DNA from 2 places in the Bifidobacterium aquikefiricola genome. Region 2 is predicted to be linked to the other one. Evidence: riboswitches for the same ligand, from Rfam matches in the RefSeq annotation. Region 2 holds a riboswitch; the other holds the start of a gene.
What was found. Region 2 has a riboswitch for fluoride ahead of QN215_RS02515 (universal stress protein). Riboswitches for the same ligand answer to the same signal wherever they lie in the genome.
Positions count from the first base shown of each region.

Region 1 (10,557 bases), 450 kb from region 2:
CTGTTCTCTCGCCATAGGTGTCGGCCATCTTCCCCAGGATGCCTCTCAGGGCCGAGGGTACGGTTAGCCAGTTGCAGTGGATCCACCATTATCTCTTCCAGGATGTGTATGAGTGGACGGGACGGATCCGCACCATCGACATGAGCAAGGGCGGAGGCAGCGTCTTCCAACCCTTGCAACTCTTCGACACGGGCGTGCAGTACGCCGAGACGACGCTGCGCAACGATCATATGCTGCAAGGCTTGGATCGCGGCCGGTTCATCGAGCGTCTGGCCGTCAACTTCGACAACTTCAACACCCTGCACCCGTTCCGCGAGGGCAATGGTCGCACGCAGCGCGTCTTCTGGACGCTGATAGCCCGTGACGCCGGTTGGGGCCTGGACTGGTCGCAGGTATCCAAGCGAGAGAACGACATTGCCTCGTTCATCGCCCACGAGAACGTGGACCATAGCAAGCTGGAAGCCATGTTCGACAAGATCGTGCAACCGCTCCCACCCGAGCAGGATCGCCGGCTCCTACCCTCCATCGGCTTCAAGCCCGGTGGTCATGATGATTCCACAACACCGAACGTATACCAGGCATTGAGCGACAGCGAATACGAGCGGCAGCGCCAACGCTACGGCTACCAGACCAAAGGCAGTGACAAGTCCAAATTAAAGAAGACCGCCAGTTACCTACGTTAGGAACTCAAGGCGGAGGCCAAGCGGCTCACGACAGATCAATCTCCGCCTGAGATCTCGAAGTACCGGCACGGGCGGGGGAGATGAATCGTGGGCTGCCGCCCACGCCCGCCGATCTGGATCAGTTCGACCATTCTCCTAGAGCATGGATCAACAACCACGGTTGATTCGATTGCCTATGGTGATAGCTGTGTAGGTTAACTCTTGGTGCGTAAAACGAACAATTATTGAGGGCATCCCCATGTTCACTCTGATACGTAGTGCCGCTTACCCAAAGATTGCGTCCAGAGGGAGTGGCCCCCAAGCCGTAGATGAGGGAAAAGAGGCGCATTGCCTCCTCCTGCAGACTTGCTATGAGTGCGATATCTTCAGAGCTTCTGTTCTTCTTGCCACGTAACGCACGCAGGCGAGGGTCAAGGTTGATATTGCCTTCGACGACTCTCTTGACTGTCTCATCCCAATTCTCGGTACGCTGCTGGGAATCGACGTAACGCGCATATGTGCGCTTGTAGGTCACCCAGCCGAGCGGCCCCCAGTGAGGTTGCACATCCTTGACGACTTTTGCTATGGCGTCATCTGCAAGTTCTACCACAAACCTATCATTCACCGTTTCACGCTTTCGTCTTTATCGTTGTATCGAAACCACTATATATAGTGATGGTATTTTTTTCGACACAAGATATAGTGTTTGTAAAGTAAGCGTGGCTCGTGGATCCGCCATCGCACTGGAACGAGGGATCTTGCCATGACGCCGTGTCGTGCGGTTGCGGGTTGTCGGCTCATGCAGGGAAAAGGCATGGCACCGAGTAGATTCGCATCTTTGGATCGCCCATGTTTTCTTGAATCAATCGCTTCGCGCGCACGTGGCTGGTATCAGATTTCGAAGTGATCTCCAGTCCAGTCCATAATTATTCGGTTACTCAGCGGTCAGTCAGTGGATGGTTCCGCCCTGCCTTTATCCGCATCAGGTATCTGGAGTGTCTTGTCAGGGCTCATTATAGTGTGACGCATGGGAACCAATTCTTTACCTACATCAGAACGTCATGCTGAAGACTTTAGCGGTGATGAGCTGCCTTTTTCGGAGCGCGACTCCGCACACCTTCCCGGGCACTGGCTGCTCGCTCGCCTCGGCAAGCGCGTGCTCAGGCCGGGTGGACTGGAATTGACACAGCATATGCTTGACCATGCCAAGGCGGAAGGTGGTGATGTGGTCGAATTTGCTCCGGGTCTTGGTCGCACCGCGACGGAGATCCTGGGGCACTCGCCGGCCAGTTATATTGGCGTCGATGAGGATCCCAAGGCGGCTGCAATCGTCGGCCAGATCGTCGCTGGTAGAGGGCATTGCATCACGGCGAATGCCAGCGATACCGGTCTGCCCGAGGCAAGCGCCGACGTGGTCGTGGGCGAGGCAATGCTGACAATGCAGTCCGACCGTGGCAGGCAGAAGATCATTGCCGAGGCCGCCCGCCTGCTGCGTCCAGGTGGGCGCTATGCCATTCATGAGCTCGGGCTGCAGCCCGACACCTTGGACACGAAGGTGAAGAATGCCATCCGCAAGGAACTGGCTCAGTCCATCAAGGTGAGTGCGAGGCCGTTGACCGCAGCCGAGTGGACGGCATTACTGAAGGATGCCGGTTTCGAGGTTGACTGGGTTGATGCGGCACCGATGGCCTTGCTGAACATGAAACGCAATATCGCGGATGAAGGAATCATTGGGGTGTTGCGCATTGTGAAGAACCTCCTCAAGGACAGTCAGGCGAGAAGTCGGGTTCTCACTATGAAGCGTACTTTCACCAAATACAAGAAGCATATCAATGGCATAGCCATCGTCGCCCATAAGCTGGGGTGAAGGATTATCCGTCACGAGAATAAGAGCACGCTAATACCGAAAGGGAAATATAATGTCTGATGAGCACGGTGAGACGGGGGGGCTTGGATTCATTGGCGATGTCTCGTCATTGGTCAAGGTTCAGGACGAGGCCACGGTGTCTCGCACGATCATGGAGCATGCTGGCGGCAATGTCGTGCTGTTCTCCTTCGATGCGGGGCAGGTTCTGAGTGAGCATACCGCAGCGATGCCGGTGTTCGTACAGGCCGGGTCCGGCCATCTGAAGGTTACCGCGTCGGGCAAAACGGTCGATCTGGTACCTGGTGGCTTGGCGTATTTCCCGACGCGTCTGCCGCATGCGGTGGAGGCTGTCGAGGCCTCCGTCATGATGCTGACGATGATCACTCCGGCGCGAGACGCCAAGGAAACGAGCGACTAGGCACGCGTCCTCTCATGGTTGCTGACAAGCGTTGGGGGCGTAAGCGATTTGTCAGTGCGTGATGGTTATAACGGTCATCAGGGGAGTGTGAAACATGAAGCATTCGATGATTATGATGCGAGTCTATTCCTTGGATCCGGATACACAGGGGTATCGCATACTTGTCGATCGTCTATGGCCGCGTGGCATGAAGAAAGATAGGCTTCGCTTGGATTTGTGGGCGAAGGAGGTTACTCCTTCAACACCGCTGCGTACATGGTTTGGGCATAAGGCCGAGAGGTTCGAAGAGTTCCGTAACCGCTATATGAGTGAATTGGATGCGAGCGACGAGGCGGCTGAATTTGCTCGTAATTGTTCGCACATCATTCGCGATCAGGACATATTGCTGTTGTACGCGGCAAAGGATACCGAGCACAACCATGTGATGGTTCTCAAGGAGTGGCTGTTGCAGCAGCCATCCTTTGAGAGCATCGAACAGGCTGCATAATTCATATGTGAAGCAAATCGCATCCGGAAATCCAGTGTAGTCAGTTCTTTCTGGCCAGACCGCGTGTATACACCGGTAATCATGGGCTTGTAAGGGGGGTGGCGGAGACTGGAGAATCAGTCCAAGAACAAACTCGATTAGTGCTGTGGGAGGCGACAGGGAATGTTGTCCACACAGTGGTTGGGATTCCTATAAACGACTTCCAGAGAATCTGAGCCTTGATAAATCCCGGTCAACTGGTCGTCACATATGATTTATTTGTTGTTATACAGAATCTCACAGTCTCATGGCGACGTATACAGGCCGGCAGTCCAAGCCATTATTGTTTACCTTGAGGGTTACGATTTTCTTTCTGATAGCAGGCATATCAAGTGCATCATCGTCGATCTGAGCATGAGATACTGTCACCTCCTCTAAGTCATTGCTCATCTCCCAACGCTGAAATGGTCATCAATCGGTTTCGTATCGTCTAGCTGTTAGAGCGGAATTTGGATACACGACAACTTCGTGCTCCATGTGCCATTGAGGACAATAAATCATTCCTCAATAAGGTATTTAGATTCCAGTAGGAGCCGACTCATAAAGACAGAATGAACTTAACGCCAGCAAACTCAAACTCTTATATGGCATCAATGAATAAATTACCAAACAGAACACAGTAGACTTAGCGCTTTCCGCCGATCATCGTCACGTCCGTCGCCTGCTGGATGCATCAAGATCGATCTGAAGATATTAGGAATCGCAGCGTTTAAAAGCTTGCAACGCTCATCAGAAGTCATCGGTCAACTGCATCCATCTATGGATGCAGTCATGATCGTATTTAAGAAGAACCGTTAGACCAGTATCAACATTTGTCGCTTCTCCTATTCAGACGGTCACGCCGAGACGTTAATTGTGAGACCAGAAATTCAAAACGATTTGAATCTAACTTAGAGAATCTGTCTAATCTCCTCAGTCGGAGTGCCTCGATCATAGAGCAAACGAAGGTTTATGATTGCAGTTCACCACTTGCCTCTGCAGTCCCACACTCCTGTAACGATTCCGCCAACCGCACCGAACAGACCGCTCGGGGGCTACGCCTTCGATGCAGCCAATTTCTGCTGACGCGCCACATCCGGCCACAGCACCGGCCAATGCCCCCGTCGATACCGTGATTGGCCATGCAGTTGTACCATGCCTTACTTGGGGCGCTGATTTTTTCCTCACCATATAACCCAGTCGCCGTCGGTTTTTGAGAAATAGTAATCGTGGCCTCATGGTCTGTTGCCAGAATCCACGCACCAACCGCGACCTCGGGGTAACGTTGTTCGAGCTGTTGCTTGTACGATGCAAGGCTTTCGATGGTCTTGTCTTGGCCGTCTTTGATGACGAGGACGTCCGGAGATCTCAATGCCAAGGTGTACTTGGTTCCGATCTTCAAAGTCGCCGTCGCCGAACGGGTCGCCTCATTGTCCGAATACGAGAGCACATAGCCTCCAGCGGTGGGTTCGGTGGATGTCGATACTTGTTTAACCTGCGTTGCAGGCTCTGCCGCTTGGGCATGCAGTTCTGATCCTGCCATGACGAAAACTAAGGCCAGGGCGAAGGAGAACAACACTGTTCCCACACGATAAATTGAACGCAACATATGCATGAACCTCTTTCTTCCAACAACGGTTGACGAGAAACCCCCTCATCAAGTTCTCGATTAAGAACCGTACCTTACTTTGCACCAATAACAGAATCGTGTATACTTGCCAACATGGATACTATTAACGATATTACAACCGATGACGACACCCACGACATCAGCACAGCGACACCGGCAGAGGCGAGGGAACTCCTCAAGCACAGCGGTGATGCCAGTGGCTTCATGCCGTACCGGGAGATCCGGTCGTACGGATGGACGGTCGCCTGGGTCTCGAGCGTCCAAGTCCTATTGTTCCTGACGCTCGGTGCGTGGTGGTCTGTCTCATGGTCCTGGAACGGCATCATTTTCCTCGGCATATGTGCGGTGCTGCTGTCGTTTTTCGCGGTACGCAGCGAACGCAATCACCGTCACATTCTGCCCCGTGGCAGCAAGCATCTCGAGCGTATCGTGTTGGGTTGGAGAAACGTACTCCTAGCGATAGGCTGCGTGCTGCTGGGCGCGGCGGCGTCGAGTGCCGGTCTACCCGCGTCGTTCAGCTCGACAGGGAGCAGGGGTCTAGGTTGGATGGCGTTGGTGGCAGGGATCATCTGCGCCGTCGGCTGTGCCTGCCGTCTAATCTTCGCGGTTCGACTCCTAGCAAGTAAGCGAACCGCATGAATCTCTCAGACGATCTGCAAGATTGGGACAGAATCATTCTCTCACCACTGAGATTCACGATTATGTCGCTGATCAACCAAGCTGACGCGGTCGGCTTCGCGGACATTCGCAGAGCCGCGCAGACCACTCCACAAACACTGAGTAAACAGGTCACCATCCTCGAAAACGCTGGATATATCAACGTCAGCAAGATTGCCCGCGGCAGACGCATACTCACCGAAATCAGCGCTACCGACGAGGGGCGGCGGGCATTCAAACGACAGATCGACATCCTCAAGCACATCGCCGACGCCCGCTAATCGTATGCATGCTACATCCTGCCCCTTGCATCAAACTCATGAACATCTCCGAGCAGAGCCATCATCAGAATGACCAGCCTGAGCGCCGATGCCCTATCGTATCGGCGCGGATAACGGGGTTTACTCATCGGCCTGCCGTTTTTGCGCCCAGGAGGCCAGTTCGGCGCGTCACAATTCAGACTCTATCATCACCACTGACTGCAAGCTTCAACGCTGGATTCTATTTGCAAGTGCAATGTTTGGCTTGTTGGCTGGTCTGGTTTGATGATAGGCCGAGTTTGGATATTTCCTCTTGCCATGCTTCGTTGGGCGTGTGGTAGTCCAGGAGTTTCATGGGGGTGTCGTTGATCTCGGTGACGATGTCGTCGAGTTCGGTTTGGGTCAGGTTCTTCAGGCTGGTGTGTTTGGGCAGGTAGCGGCGGATCATGCCGTTGCGGTTCTCGCTGCTGGCGCGCTGCCAGGGCGAGTATGGGTCGGCGTAGTAGGTGAGCATGCCCAGGGCCTCGTCCACGAGCCGGTGCAACGCGGATTCGGACCCGTTGTCCCAGGTCCGGTCGATGCGCGCCGCTGCGGGGATGTGGCTGTAGATCGCGTATTCGGCCCTGGCGGTCGCCGGTGCGCTTTTGGATTCGATGAGGCGGGCGAACAGCTTTCTGGTTTTGCGTTCGACCTGCGTGTCGACGCACCGCTTCGAGGGAGCCGAACCGATGACCGTGTCGGATTCGTAGTGGCCGAACGAACCTCGGTGGTCCACGACCTTGGGACGCAGGGCGAGTGGCACGCGCATCGGGATCGTCACACGCCCGGCCCTGCGGCCCGCCCGTCTGGTGCGGTGGCGTTTGGCCCGGGGCAGGTAGCGCCGCCAATCCTCGCCGTCCGCATGCCCCTGGTAGATCCACTGGTAGAGGCACTCGTGGCTGATCCGCATCGACGGGTCAGCCGGATACTCCAGTTTCAACCGGCCCTCGATCAGCTCGGGCGTCCAGCTACGCGTCAACGCGTCCGCCACCCACGCGTGCAGGCGCGCGTCCATCATGCGCCTGGGCTTCCTCGGCCTGCGCGAACGTGCCTCGGCCTTGCGCTGCGCGGTCAACGCCGAATAGAACGGGCCAGCCGTCCACGCCCCCGTCTTCAACCGCCCGGGATGGTAGGGCCGGTACGACTCGTTCTCGTTGGACGCGAACCACAGGCCACGCCTGAGCTCCCGGCTGATCGTGGAGGCGGAACGATGCAGCTGGCGGGCCACCTGCCGGATCGTCTCATGATCCCCGAAACGCAGCATCTCAATCCTGATCCGCTCACCCCCGGTCACATGCGGATAAGCTTTCATAGTGAGTGCAGCACCTCCCAAAGGTCGGAACATCAGCAATCCCAACCATAAGCGGTGTTGCACTTCTAACTAGAACTCAGGGGCTGTTATGCAACATCCAACCGCACATTTATCGTCCATTATCGTCGGAATCATTCCCGGGCAGCCTGATAGGGTGATCGAGAAGGCATGCGAGATGGCCGCATCAATGGCCCCTGTCAAGCTTCATCTTGTCTATGTGGATCCCACCCTTGTCAAGGAAGACGGGCATATCGAGCCCTTAGATCCCGACAGCATGGGCGTAACCGAGCGTGACAACTCGAAGCAACTGTCTGAGCATGCGCTCAAAATTGCCCGGGGTGCAGGCGCTGATGCTGATTACCATCTTCTGGTGGGAGACCCTGTGAAGGAGCTTGCGGAGTTCGCCCGTGAGCACGATGCCGTGATGATTGTGGTGGGCACCCGGGAGCGTGGGGCCTTGGCTGCGTTGCAGGAGTGGGTCAATGGGTCGGTTTCGGTGCGTCTGGCGCACACGCAGCACATTGCCGTTCTCACCGTTCCACTCGCCGACGAATACGATGATTGACCGTGCCTGCTATATTGGTGAGCATGGGTATGAAGTTACCCAAGATAGTTTGTCGCGGTCGTGATGAGCGTCTGAACCGCTGTTAGGCTGATGACTTCTGCAGAGATGCAGGGGTCTGTTTTTTTATCTCCCACATCTCCGCCAGAACGATGGGAGGAATATGAGCGCAACGAAAACCTTGTCCGTCCTTGTAGAGATACCACGGGGAGAGCGCAACAAGTATGAGATGGACCATGAGACAGGCAGGATCAAGTTGGATCGCACCCTGTTCACATCCATGGGCTATCCCGCCGATTACGGCTATGTCGAGGGGACACTGGGGGAAGACGGCGACCCCCTCGATGCCTTGGTTCTCGACGAGGTACCGGTATTCCCGGGATGCCTGATCAATGCTCGGCCAATCGGGCTGTTTGTCATGACCGACGAGCACGGTCCTGATTCGAAGGTTATCTGTGTGCCGGACGACATTCGATATGAGGGCGTGCTGGGTCTGGACGATGTCAGTGATTGGAAGAAGGCCGAAATCAAGCATTTCTTTTCCAACTACAAGTCGATAGAACCAGGCAAGCACGTCGATTCCGATCTGTCGTGGGCTGATCTGCCAGCGGCGCAGCAGGAAATCGCTGAGGCATTCGACAGAGCGAACCGAAAATAGTCTCAATTCATGAATGACTCGGGAAGTCACCGTATAGAGGCGGTGAACTCCTTGAAAAAAATTTCACAAGATAAAGGAACATATGATGAGCAAGATTTCGAATATTCACGCACGCGAGATTCTCGATTCGCGCGGCAATCCAACTCTGGAAGTCGAGATGACACTGGAGGACGGTTCTTACGGTCTTGGATCCGTTCCATCCGGTGCTTCGACCGGTGAGAACGAGGCCAACGAGAAACGTGATGGGGATGCGAAACGATATGACGGCAAAGGCGTGCAAACCGTCGTCGACGGAGTCAACGGTGAGATAGCCAAGGCGGTTGCCGGTCTCGATGCATCCGATCAGCGCCATCTCGATGAGACGCTGATTCGTCTGGACGGAACCGAGAACAAGTCTCGGCTCGGAGCCAACGCCATACTCGGCGTATCGCTGGCTGCCCTGCATGCCTCGGCGGCCTCGGCGCATCTGCCGCTCTATCAGTACATTGGTGGCACCAATGGGCACGTCATCCCGGTGACGGCGATGAATGTGCTCAACGGCGGCGTTCATGCCGTCTCGTCCAACGTGGACATTCAGGAATTCATGTTCACACCCGTTGGGTTTGACTCCTATCACGAGGCGCTGCGAGCCAACGTCGAGTCCTATCATGCTTTGAAGAAAGTCTTGATTGCGAAGGGGTTGGAAACCGGATTGGGTGACGAGGGTGGTTTCGCACCGAACCTCAAGTCCAATAGGGAGGCCTTCGACCTTCTGGTCGAGGCCATCGAAAAGGCGGGCTATGAGCCAGGTCGGCAGATTGCCATCTGCTTCGATTCCGCTGCCTCAGAGTTCTACGACAAAGAGAACGACGTCTACAACTTTGATGGTTCCAAGGCCAGCGCACAGGACATGGCTCAATTCTACGAGAGCCTGATTAACGAGTATCCCATTGCTTCCATCGAGGATCCATTCGATGAGAATGCATGGGACGATTTCAAGGCGCTCACCTCCAAGATTGGCGACAGAGTGCAGGTGATGGGAGACGATATCTTCGTGACCAACCCGAAGTTCCTACGCCGGGCGATCAGTGAGCACACCGCCAACTCCACGCTCATCAAGCTCAATCAGATAGGAACTGTGACCGAGACCCTCGAGGCGATCAAGCTTGCCAATCGCAACGGATTGACCACCATGGTGTCCCATCGTTCCGGCGAAACACCGGATGCGACCATCGCTGACCTTGCAGTCGGCGCCAACGCCATGCAGCTCAAGTCCGGCGCTCCGGCTCGTGGCGAGCGTGTGGCGAAGTACAATCAGCTGCTGCGGATCGAGGAACGGCTCGGCGACTCCGTCGAATATGCGGGACTGCACGCCTTCCCGCAGTTGGCAACACGCATCTGAGCCTCTGATCAGGATGCGCTTGCGTCCATGCCATATGGGTGCAAGCGCATCGCTTTCGCGCTGGCCAGATAGCTATGCACAACAAGGCCGCTCATGTGTATGGCCGCTGGTTGATTCCAGCGGCCATACTGTTACTGGGCTGCAGTTTCGCACGCTTAACAGGCCACATGTTGCATCATCCGAACGGCCCGTGCCACCGCTGCACGGTGAGTTGACAATTTCACATGTGTGACAACCAATTTCATGAACAATCCATTGCGCGCAAGCTGGTACAAATAACGAACGTTTACTACACAATCCCACGGCTCGGTGATCCGGGCCGTTTTTCATGCGAAAAAGTGTATAGAAACCCGTCTAACAATCAATGTGTAATAACATTATTGTTCTTATAGGTTTATACATTTTGTAGCACGAAAGTGTGATATGATGGTCCCATGAATCCAAGAATCGTGTTCGCCCGGTCTGCGCAGAAGCACAGCTACACGCTTGCCGACGTCACGCATGCGTTTGTCAATGCCACGCGAACGGAGGTGTACGAGCAGGGCGGGGATGTGATCTATAAGTTCACCGGCCTGCATCATGGCGACCCGCTGGTGCCGAGCATCG
Region 1 is NZ_CP129674.1:129,632-140,188, reverse strand. It holds gene QN215_RS00610 (Fic/DOC family protein) at 39-683, shown strand; gene QN215_RS00605 (hypothetical protein) at 802-1,287, opposite strand; gene QN215_RS00600 (class I SAM-dependent methyltransferase) at 1,690-2,529, shown strand; gene QN215_RS00595 (cupin domain-containing protein) at 2,582-2,947, shown strand; gene QN215_RS00590 (DUF488 domain-containing protein) at 3,042-3,434, shown strand; gene QN215_RS00585 (hypothetical protein) at 4,423-5,061, opposite strand; gene QN215_RS00580 (hypothetical protein) at 5,176-5,721, shown strand; gene QN215_RS00575 (transcriptional regulator) at 5,718-6,020, shown strand; gene QN215_RS00570 (IS30 family transposase) at 6,241-7,350, opposite strand; gene QN215_RS00565 (universal stress protein) at 7,439-7,915, shown strand; fluoride riboswitch at 7,932-8,022, shown strand; gene QN215_RS00560 (inorganic diphosphatase) at 8,076-8,570, shown strand; gene eno (phosphopyruvate hydratase) at 8,656-9,951, shown strand; gene QN215_RS00550 (hypothetical protein) at 10,386-10,557, shown strand, end outside.
Region 1: another riboswitch for fluoride. It lies ahead of QN215_RS00560 (inorganic diphosphatase); the one in region 2 lies ahead of QN215_RS02515 (universal stress protein).

Region 2 (10,557 bases):
TCTCGATGCTTTGTCGGCTTTGAAAGATAGCGTCTGAACAGGATGAACGAAAGTAATACCAGTAGGTAACGAGCAGAAGGCTTGACGATGGCAGCAATACAAGACATGTTGAATCAATCTCAGATTATTCGTCCAGACGGCAGAACCGTCGATGACTTGCGACCGGTGAAGATAACACGCGGATGGACCGATGTGCCAGAAGGATCTGTGCTGATCGAGTGCGGTAATACGCGCGTCATGTGCACGGCGACCTTCACCTCGACGGTGCCGCGCTGGCGCAAGGAGTCAGGGCTGGGATGGGTCACCGCAGAATATTCGATGCTTCCGAGAGCTACCAGCGACCGTACCGATAGAGAGTCGGTCAGAGGCAAGATCGGTGGGCGCACCCATGAAATCAGCCGTCTGATAGGACGTTGCCTGCGCGGGGTAGTCGATATGAAGGCGCTTGGTGAACATCAGATTCAGATTGACTGCGACGTGTTGCAGGCAGATGGTGGGACACGCACCGCCTCCATCACCGGCGCCTATGTTGCGCTCGCTGACGCGTTGAGCTGGGCAGAGAAGAATCATCGCATCCGCAACGCCAAGAAGGTGCTGAAGGAACAGGTCTCAGCGGTCTCCGTCGGTGTTATTGACGGGACTCCGATGCTCGATCTGCCCTATGTCGAAGACAGCAAGGCGATGACTGACATGAACGTAGCGATGACAGGTTCGGGCGCGTTCATTGAGATTCAGGGCACCGCTGAGCATCGACCATTCAATCGTGAAGAGCTCGGAACTCTGCTCGACCTGGCAACGAAGGGTAACAAGGCGTTGCAGAAGGCCCAGCGACAGGCTTTGGAACAAGCACTCTGACGCACGAGCGCTGTGTCAAGCTTGGGTGGGCATGACGCATGGATGGAAGTCCCGGTACTGAGAACCCATTACTCAAGACTCGATGCATTGAATCCATCAGAAGAGATGAAACAAACAGGATGTGAGAGAAGCCACGATGAAACTCATAGTTGCAACGCATAATGAAGGTAAGCTCGTTGAGATTCAGTCGATTCTCAAGGCTGATCTTGGATCTCGCAGCGAGACTGTTGCATTGGTTACCGCTGGGTCGCTTGGATTGCCTGATCCTGTCGAGACGGGAACGAGCTTCGAAGAAAATGCTTTGCTCAAGGCGCGCGATGTGGCGTCTCGAACTGGCTGCCCTGCGTTGGCTGATGACTCTGGTTTGATAGTTGACTTTCTGGGTGCGGCACCGGGAATTCTTTCTGCACGATGGTCCGGCGTGCATGGCAATGATGAGGCGAATCTGCAACTGCTTCTTGCGCAACTGAAGGATATTCCCGATTCCAAGCGTGCAGCCCGTTTCGTGTGTGCCATGGCCTTGGTGATTCCTGCGTCGGGAGCCAGCAGCGAAACATATGAGCATGTTGAATATGGAATCATGAAGGGACGCATCAATCACACTCCGGTGGGGGAGCATGGTTTTGGGTATGATCCTATTTTCGTCCCCGATGATCAGCCGGGGCAGGCGCGTGCGGGCGAAAAAGACGAAAAGCTCACATCGGCGCAAATGTCGGCTCAGCAGAAGAACGCGATATCCCATCGCGGGCAGGCCATACGAAATATCGTCCCGTTCATCGATGACAAGCTGCTGAAATAAGGTCATAAGCCCAAAAGCTGCCGTAGTTGTTATTGTGATTGCGAGTTTTGCGGCAATTTCCAAGTATAAAAGTCGATTCGGGGCAAAATAAGGACCCTAAAAAGCCAAAAACCGTCATTGATACTTTGAAATTGCCGCAAAACTCGTAGTCTTGGTGAAAAATGCGGTCAATCAGACTGAAATGAACTCGTTCAGTATCGTTATCAGCATCAGTGAGAGGATTCCGGTGCTGGCGAGGGTGAAGCCAGCGAGCTTCGCGTTGCCAAGAACTCGATCCGTAAAAAGCGTGCTGAACACTGCGGTTGGAGCGAGGCATACCAGTACCACCGCCTTTCTGACCAGTGGCTCGAACGGCAGAAGATACCAAGCCGCGAAACCGAGCACTATGCCAAACAGCAGTTTCCATCCAATAACCGAGCACACGGATTTCAAATCTTCGACGGATGCCGGAAGATCCATCAGCATGCCAACCATCAGCATCGAGCAGAAACCATTGGCATTGGCGACAGGTCCGAAAAAATTCGCAAACCACCCAGGCAAATGCACCCCAATGACCATAAGTAACACCATCACGACATAGGTGTCGAAGGGGACTGAAGTATAGAAGCTGCGCAGCACATTGCGAACCGTAGCCCTCCGGCGCAGACCTCGGGCATGGCGGTCAGTGAGCCGGTGATAGGGGAGCTTGGCAACGTTGCCAACATTATTCAAATTCACATGACCCTGTTGAGGAATATGCAGAAGCGCCGTGGTCATCACGTACATGCCCGCACACATCATCAGAGAGTTGCCGATATCAAACATGATAACCGACATGCTCGCTCCCTGCCCCAACAACGCGGTGATGACTGGAAGGCAGAAATTGCCGACATTCATGCCGCAGCCGTTGAGCATCATGAAGACGCGGTTGCGAATCTGCATGTGACGAGAAGTCGCAAAGATCGTCAGTAGCGGGATCAAGCTTGACATGACGCCAAACAGCGAGATCCAGAGCATGTTGAGATGATGGTCGCTGGTCGCGAATGAATAGATGATTGCACAGGGAAGCGTGAAGTCAAAAACGACGCCTTCCATGACCTTGTAATCGTTGGGACCAAATATGCGCGCACGCTTGAGCCCATAGCCGCCGAGCAGCACAGCTAACAATGCAAGCGCCTGTATGACTCCCGACACAATCTCTCCTCATTGCTTGGTCTGAGGACCATTCTTCAACTATTGAGAGACTTTCTTAAGTTTCGTCCATCCCGCAATACAACAAACCGCTCCGAACCAGTTGCGTGAATCCGCAATAACTGGTCGAGAGCGGTTTGCATCCATCACCAGCCAGGTGATGAGCCATGACTTCATAACATCTCATACGTGAATTCGAACAGTAGCCGAGCCCACGCAAAGTTTGTAAGAAGAGGCACGGCTATGGAAGGACTACTCGATGGGCTTGCCGGCGTTTGCGCCAGGTGCAAGGCTATCGATGCGGGTGATTTCCATGATGGGAACGGTAACGGGGTGCTTGGTTCCATGTTCGTCAGCGAAGGCGACCGCCTTGTTGAACACATCATCATCGCTATGCAAGGTCACAGGACCGTGGAAGCGGAAACCGACCTTCTTGGCGGTATCGACGACCATGACGATCAGGCGGCCATTGTCTGTGATGTTGCGGTAATGCTGACCTGCAGTGCGCTCATAATATCCAATGTGATTGTCGTCAACGACGTGAATGGACATCTTTGGTCCAATATCTGGATTGCCATCGTGATCAACGGTTGCGATGAAGGCAACGCCATCATCGATCATATGCTTCATTTCATCGGTAAGTTTGGCCATGAATACTCCTCAACTAGCGTGTCAGTTTTCAAAAGAAGATTCTAAGCTCCGATATGCCTACTGACCACTCATTCACCCTGAGAACAATATGGCATAGGTCACATTTCCCTATGCATGGGTGTGTTCGCCAAGGCTATGTGATGCTCCTTGAAGCAGTCGCATAAGTCCGTGAGTCTGGCCACGGAGTCGCGCTTTATAAGAGAAGGTCAGTCCTGCAGCTCGTATCCTTCTCCATCCTGATGCCATTGGCTTCCGGGATGAGAGGCCAGAATGAAGATGCCCTCGACTATCGTCCAGATTTCCACTGCAACCGCACCGATGCCGAAGGTCAGAACGCTGATGAGCAGCTGTGCGACTGCACGTCCGGTTCTTCCCAGATAGAAGTTATGGACGCCAAATACTCCAAAGAAGATAGCGAGAAGCCCGGCAACGATCTTCGACTTTGTTGAGATTCGTGCACCGTATGGGTTGGCCTGCCAGTTCGGTTGTCCGTATGCGTTGTATCCGGGGTTCTGTCCGGCCTGCACGTATGGATTCTGCTGGGCATACTGGGCGTTCTGGGCATATGGCGCATGCTGGTTGTTCTGACCATAGTATGGCCCGGCTCCTGCTGGATTGGATGCCTGATACTGGGAATTCGGGCTCCCGGGCGCATAGGGACCCTGCTGCCCAGCATAGGCATTCGGGTTTGAGTAGCTGCCTTGCCCGCCATATCCGTTCTGTCCCTGCGGTTGTGTGTTATTGCTTGACTGATTGATGTCATCTTCATCATGTGGTGCGGATTGATTGGTCATCATGCTCCTGTCGCTGAAATCGTGGTGATCTAACTGTTGTGAATATCTGACTCTACGATATCAACATCGACGATCTGTCGCACGCTACGTTCTTGCAAGAAGCGACCACATGCGTATCATGGTTGCGTCTGGAGGAGATATGAGAATGTGGAGCGTAACCCCCGCTGCCCTCGATGTCAAGGCATTGGTGGCGTGCTGGAGAGAATCCCTGCTGGCTCAGGCTGTATTGCTGGGGAAAACCAAGGGATATGTGCATCATCCGCAGCTCACCCGCTTTCGAGAGACGGCGGACTCCACGGTAGCCATTGCGACGTTCCTTGCTTACATTGCCGATGAGGCAGATAGGCGTGGCTACCATTTCAACCGGGAACGCATTGTTGAGACACCGAATCCACAGATGTCGATTGATGTTTCCGATGAACAGCTGGCCTATGAATGGCGATTGCTCATGGTCAAGGAATCGCAGCGAGATGCAAAGGCGTATCGCAACATGGTCGCCATGCCAGTCGGCAGCAACCCGCTGTTCCATGTGGTTCAGGGGGCGATTGCCCCATGGGAGCATGTCTTGGATCTGAACGCTCTGGATGGGCTTGGCGTTCTCGCCAGCTCTGAGCAGCACTGAGCAGCTCTGAGCAGCACCGAGTGGCACTGAGCAGCACTGAGTGGAGCGGCCGCGCCAAGCTTCGCAGACAATGCTGAGACAGACAATGCTGAGACAGACAACGGCGACACCGGTGAAGCGGCAATCAGATACGATTGCAAGGTGAGCACAATCGGACTTCTGTGAGTGCTGCATTGCATTCATTGCCACCAAAGGGCCGGATTCTTTGCCCACATTCACCACAGTTGAAGGAATTTCAATGATTTCAAGGGCACTGCGAGTAATCGCCAGAAGTGTGAAGCGCCTGGATGCGAGTGATGTCGGTGCGGGCATCGTATTGCTCGTTGCTGCAGTGGCTGCGCTTGTGGTTGCGAACTCTCCTCTGCGCAATTTCTACGACAATCTTGGCTCCTTCACATTCGGATTCAGTGCCTTGGGTGTGCAGTTGCAGCTCAGGGAATGGGTTACCGATGGGCTGCTTGCAGTGTTTTTCTTCACTGTCGGCCTTGATCTGAAGGAAGAATGTACTTCAGGAATCTTGTGTGATCCTAAGGTTGCGATTCTGCCAGTTGCTGCCGCATGTGGCGGAGTGGTCTGTCCGGCGGTTATATATGTGCTTGCGATCATGCCAATCGGTGGAGAGGCAATGCAGGGATGGGCCATACCTACGGCTACGGATATTGCCTTTGCCGTTTCGATTCTTGCCATGGTCGGCAGGGGTCTGCCACATCAGTTGCGCACATTCTTACTGACCTTGGCCGTTGTTGACGATTTGATTGGCATCACCATCATTGCTGTCTACTACACGGCGGGCATTCATGTATTGCCCTTGCTGCTGGCATTGGGTGCGCTCGCGCTATTCGCGTTCCTGCTCAGGAAGGGCATCTCGTCGCCGTTCATTGCTTTTCCACTGGCAGTGATCGCTTGGATGCTCGTGCATGCTTCAGGGATTCATCCAACTATTTGCGGCGTGGCACTGGGACTATGCGTTCCTGCAAGTGCACCGTGGAAGGGTCATGATTCGATGGCTGGAATGCTGGCGAGAAAGCTTGCACCCTATTCGAAGCTGCTGATTGTCCCGATCTTCGCTTTCTTCTCGACGGGTGTCAATGTAGACGGTTGGGCTGGACTGGCATTGCGGCTTCAAGAACCTGTGACGCTTGCAATCGTGGTTGCCTTGACTTTGGGCAAGATGCTTGGCATAACGGGGACCACATTTCTGCTCACCCGGCTGCCGGTGCTCTCGTTGCCGAAAGGTTTGCGCTGGTCGGAGATGATAGGCATGGGATTCGTTGCAGGGATTGGTTTCACGGTTTCCATGCTGATTGGCGAGCTTGCCTTTGGCGCGCACAGCAGCATAGATGATGATTCCAAGATCGGGATACTTGTTGGATCGCTGCTGTCGGCTTCAATTGGTGCTCTGATCCTGCACGCATGCGCACAGCACAGGCGAAGGAAGGCATACGAGGCAACGCTTCTTCAGTCAGGGCGGGGCACGAGAGATGCTCAGCGCATGCATGATGCATGACGCATGATGCATGACGCATGATGCATGATTGCTTTTCGGCAACACAGGTGCCGGCCGACACAATTTGTTCTCTCAGCCACAAAGCCTGATTGTGATGAAGCATGGCGTAATCTATGATTTGTGGAATTCGACTAGCAATAGTGAGGAATGATCGTTTTATGGCGAGCAGCACGCGCGGGACATATCACAAGGGTGAGGCCAGAAGAAAGCAGATTCTTGACGAGGCCCTGAACATTGTTGCCGTCGAAGGGTTCGATCAGACAACGTTATCGAAGATTTCGAAGGCTGTGGGGATCACTGAGGCCGGTGTGCTTCATTACTTCGATTCGATTGATGATCTGCTCGTCCAGGTGCTGCGTGAACGAGATGCGACGGATTTGGCTGCGAGCAGGCTTATTCCAGAGAATCTGAAGGATCCTGTGACTGTTCAGCCGGAGAGTGACGATAACCCGGTGAGTCATGCGCTCGCCATCATAGCGCACAATCAGAAGACACCAGGGCTTGTCGAGTTGTATGCACACATGTCAGTCAAGGCCGCAGACCCTGAGAGCTGTGCCTATAAGTATTTCAAGGAGCGGGGAACAATCGAACGTGCTCTGGTCGGTCAGACCGTTGCCACGCTCTATGCTTCCCATCGTGTTGCGCCACTGGTTCCTCCAGAGGATGTTGCACGCTTGCTGCAAGCCCTGCTGGATGGGTTGCAGATCCAATGGCTTCTGGAAAACGATCTTGATATGGAATGTTTGGCTCAAAAAGCTATCTTCGCCATGCTCGATCTGCCTATCCCGTCATCGACAGATGCCTCAACGGAGCAGGCTCCGGAGCAGACTCCAAGCAGTGGCTGAGGGAATGCAGATATTATGCAGGTATTACAGGGAGCCGCACCATATGCCAAGGATTCCTGCACCAAGGCAGATCATGAGCATCCCCCCAGTATGGACGAGCACGCGCAGAGGATGCTGGTGCTGAATGAGACGGTATCCTTCGACGCTGGCCGTGGAGAAGGTGGAGTATCCACCAAGCAAACCGGTGCCCAGTATGAATCTGATGGTCTGTGCATCCGCTGCATTCCACGATGACACCCATCCCGTGAGCAGCCCAAGGAGCAGACATGCTGATATGTTCACCGCGATGGTTCCCAGTGGAAAGTTCAGCCGGTTGCGCTTGTTCACCGTGGAGTCCACAAGAAATCTGCAGACGGCTCCCACGCCTCCACACAGTGCCATGAAGGTGAATGTCAGCACGGATTGTGTGTTCATCGGTTATCGCCAACCTTTCGACTGAATTGGCGGACGCAAAGCGACGCAAGTTTGACCCCGCATCCAGCGAAGACCAAGCCAAGGATGATGCTTACTGCCGCATATGACAGTCCAACGAGCAGATGTGCCCCCAGAAGCCTCGTGTCTGTCTCGAGAATGAAGGTCCCATAGGTGGTAAAACCGCCGATGACACCGGTTCCGGCGAAGAGACGGAATGTCTGACGAGCGCCGACATCGTTGCCGGTGCCTGCAAGATACTCAAGAAGGAATCCCAACAGCGCTGCACCAACCATGTTGATGCAGAATGTCACCCATGGCCATGTCCAGTTCGAAGACTGCATTTCGCTTAACGCTGCTCGTATCGCAGTGCCTATCACGCCTCCGACGAATACTGCCGGAGCGGCATGGAGCCGTGGATGCTTCTTGCCGAAGCTGTGTTCTGGATCATCATGTGTGTCTTGCAAACTGTTTCTCCCTCGCATGTGGGTAGAGCATCTGAGCTTGGACGGCCGGCGAACCGAGCACTACCCGTAACGTAGGAACTATCAGCATGTGCGGTTCAGATGACGGGAATCTCATGGAGACCTGTCATCTCGGCGGGTTCCATCGCCAGAAGACAATACGACAAGGTGAGAGTATACCATCAGCATTCACATAGTTGAGTGATATCGTGTTGTCAGGCGATGGAGCCCGCCTGAATCCGTCGATTCAAACCGCTTGTATGCTGATAGCCCCTGCCAAGAGACAAGCATAAGGAGAAATACTATGCATGATGCTAGCGCAGGTTCATCTTCGATAGTTGTTGGAGTCATCCCCGGACAGCCTGATCGGGTCGTGGAAGAGGCATGTCGGATGGCGGGCTCGATGTCAGCTTCGATGCTGTATCTCGTATACGTGAATTCCACGCTGACCGAGGAAAACGGCCACATGGTGCCTTTGGATTCTGACAGCATGAGCGAGACATGGCGTGACGACTCGGCGCGACTTTCTGAACATGTGCTCGGCATCGCCCAAGATGCTGGCGTCACAGCGCAATACCAGCTTCTGGCAGGGGATCCGGCGAAGGAGCTTGCTAAGTTTGCGCACAGCCACAATGCTTCGATGATTGTGGTTGGCACTCGGGAGAGGGGTGCTTTGGCAGCATTGCAGGAGTGGGCCAACGGTTCGGTTTCATTGCGCCTGTCGCACACTCAAAGCATTGCTGTTCTTACCGTTCCGCTTGCAGACCAATATAAGAGTTGACATTCTCTGCTACACTGATCCTCGTGGGTATGAAGTTACCCTGAGACTTCTCAGCACAGCGGCGTTGAGAGTCCGAACCGCCATAAGGCTGATGACTTCTGCAGAGATGCAGGAGTCTGTTTTTTTACCTCCTCATCTGTGCACAACACGTTTGCACAACGAGTTTGCGCAACGAGAGGAGGAACATGAGCGATACGAAACGCTTGTCCGTCCTTGTGGAAATACCACGGGGACAGCGCAACAAGTATGAGATGGATCATGCAACAGGCAGAATCAAGTTGGATAGAACGTTGTTCACATCCATGGGGTATCCCGCAGATTATGGCTACATCGAGAATACCTTGGGGGAAGACGGCGATCCTCTTGACGCTCTGGTGCTCGACGAGGTTCCGGTATTCCCTGGCTGTCTGATTGATGTCCGTCCCGTCGCGATGTTCGTCATGACCGATGAGCACGGGCCTGATCCGAAGATCATCTGCGTGCCGGATGATGTCAGATATGACGGCGTGCGGGATCTGAACGACATTAGTTCGTGGAAGAAGGCAGAGATTCAGCATTTCTTTTCGAATTACAAATCGATAGAGCCAGGCAAGCATGTCGACGCTCACATGCTCTGGTCTAATCTCACCACTGCGCAGCATGAAATTGCTGACGCGTTCGACAGGGCGAGTCAGCACCATTTCAATTCATGAGCGGTGCGGCGACGCGGCACATTGTTGCCTCGAAGCAGTCGAATCCTATGAACGACCATGTTTCACAAGAACGAAGGAAGACTATTATGAGTAAGATTTCGAATATTCACGCACGCGAGATTCTTGATTCTCGTGGCAATCCAACCCTGGAAGTCGACATGCTTCTGGAGGATGGTTCATATGGCCTCGGATCTGTTCCTTCCGGCGCTTCGACCGGGGAGAACGAGGCCAATGAGAAGCGTGATGGTGATGCCAAGCGCTACGACGGCAAGGGTGTGCGAACTGTTGTCGATGGAGTGAACGGTGAGATAGCCAAGGCGGTGGTCGGGCTTGACGCGTCTGATCAACGGCTTGTGGATGAGACGCTGATTCATCTGGATGGAACCGATAACAAGTCTCGGCTTGGTGCCAACGCCATACTGGGTGTTTCTCTGGCCGCACTTCATGCATCGGCAGCCTCGGCGCATCTGCCGCTATACCGGTATATCGGTGGAGCCAACGGACATATTATCCCCGTCACCGCAATGAACGTGCTCAACGGAGGAGTCCATGCCGTCTCTTCCAATGTGGACATTCAGGAATTCATGTTTACGCCCGTGGGGTTTGATTCCTACCATGAGGCGTTGCGAGCCAATGTCGAGTCATATCATGCGTTGAAGAAGGTACTGATCGACAAGGGGCTTGAAACCGGTTTGGGAGACGAGGGTGGTTTCGCGCCCAACCTCAAGTCCAATAAGGAGGCTTTCGATCTGTTGATCGAGGCCATCGAAAGAGCCGGTTACGAACCTGGACGTCAAATCGCCATCTGCTTCGACTCGGCTGCATCGGAGTTCTACGACAAGGAGAACGACGTCTATGACTTCGACGGTTCGAAGGCGAGCGCGCAGGATATGGCTCGGTTCTACGAGAGCCTGATTGACGAATATCCCATTGCATCCATCGAGGATCCATTCGATGAGAACGCGT
Region 2 is NZ_CP129674.1:578,907-589,463, forward strand. It holds gene rph (ribonuclease PH) at 88-855, shown strand; gene rdgB (RdgB/HAM1 family non-canonical purine NTP pyrophosphatase) at 992-1,654, shown strand; gene QN215_RS02475 (AEC family transporter) at 1,826-2,827, opposite strand; gene QN215_RS02480 (pyridoxamine 5'-phosphate oxidase family protein) at 3,077-3,475, opposite strand; gene QN215_RS02485 (TM2 domain-containing protein) at 3,682-4,272, opposite strand; gene QN215_RS02490 (pyrimidine dimer DNA glycosylase/endonuclease V) at 4,415-4,891, shown strand; gene nhaA (Na+/H+ antiporter NhaA) at 5,130-6,398, shown strand; gene QN215_RS02500 (TetR/AcrR family transcriptional regulator) at 6,557-7,243, shown strand; gene QN215_RS02505 (CrcB family protein) at 7,268-7,657, opposite strand; gene QN215_RS02510 (CrcB family protein) at 7,654-8,121, opposite strand; fluoride riboswitch at 8,187-8,277, opposite strand; fluoride riboswitch at 8,328-8,401, shown strand; gene QN215_RS02515 (universal stress protein) at 8,423-8,899, shown strand; fluoride riboswitch at 8,916-9,007, shown strand; gene QN215_RS02520 (inorganic diphosphatase) at 9,085-9,591, shown strand; gene eno (phosphopyruvate hydratase) at 9,678-10,557, shown strand, end outside.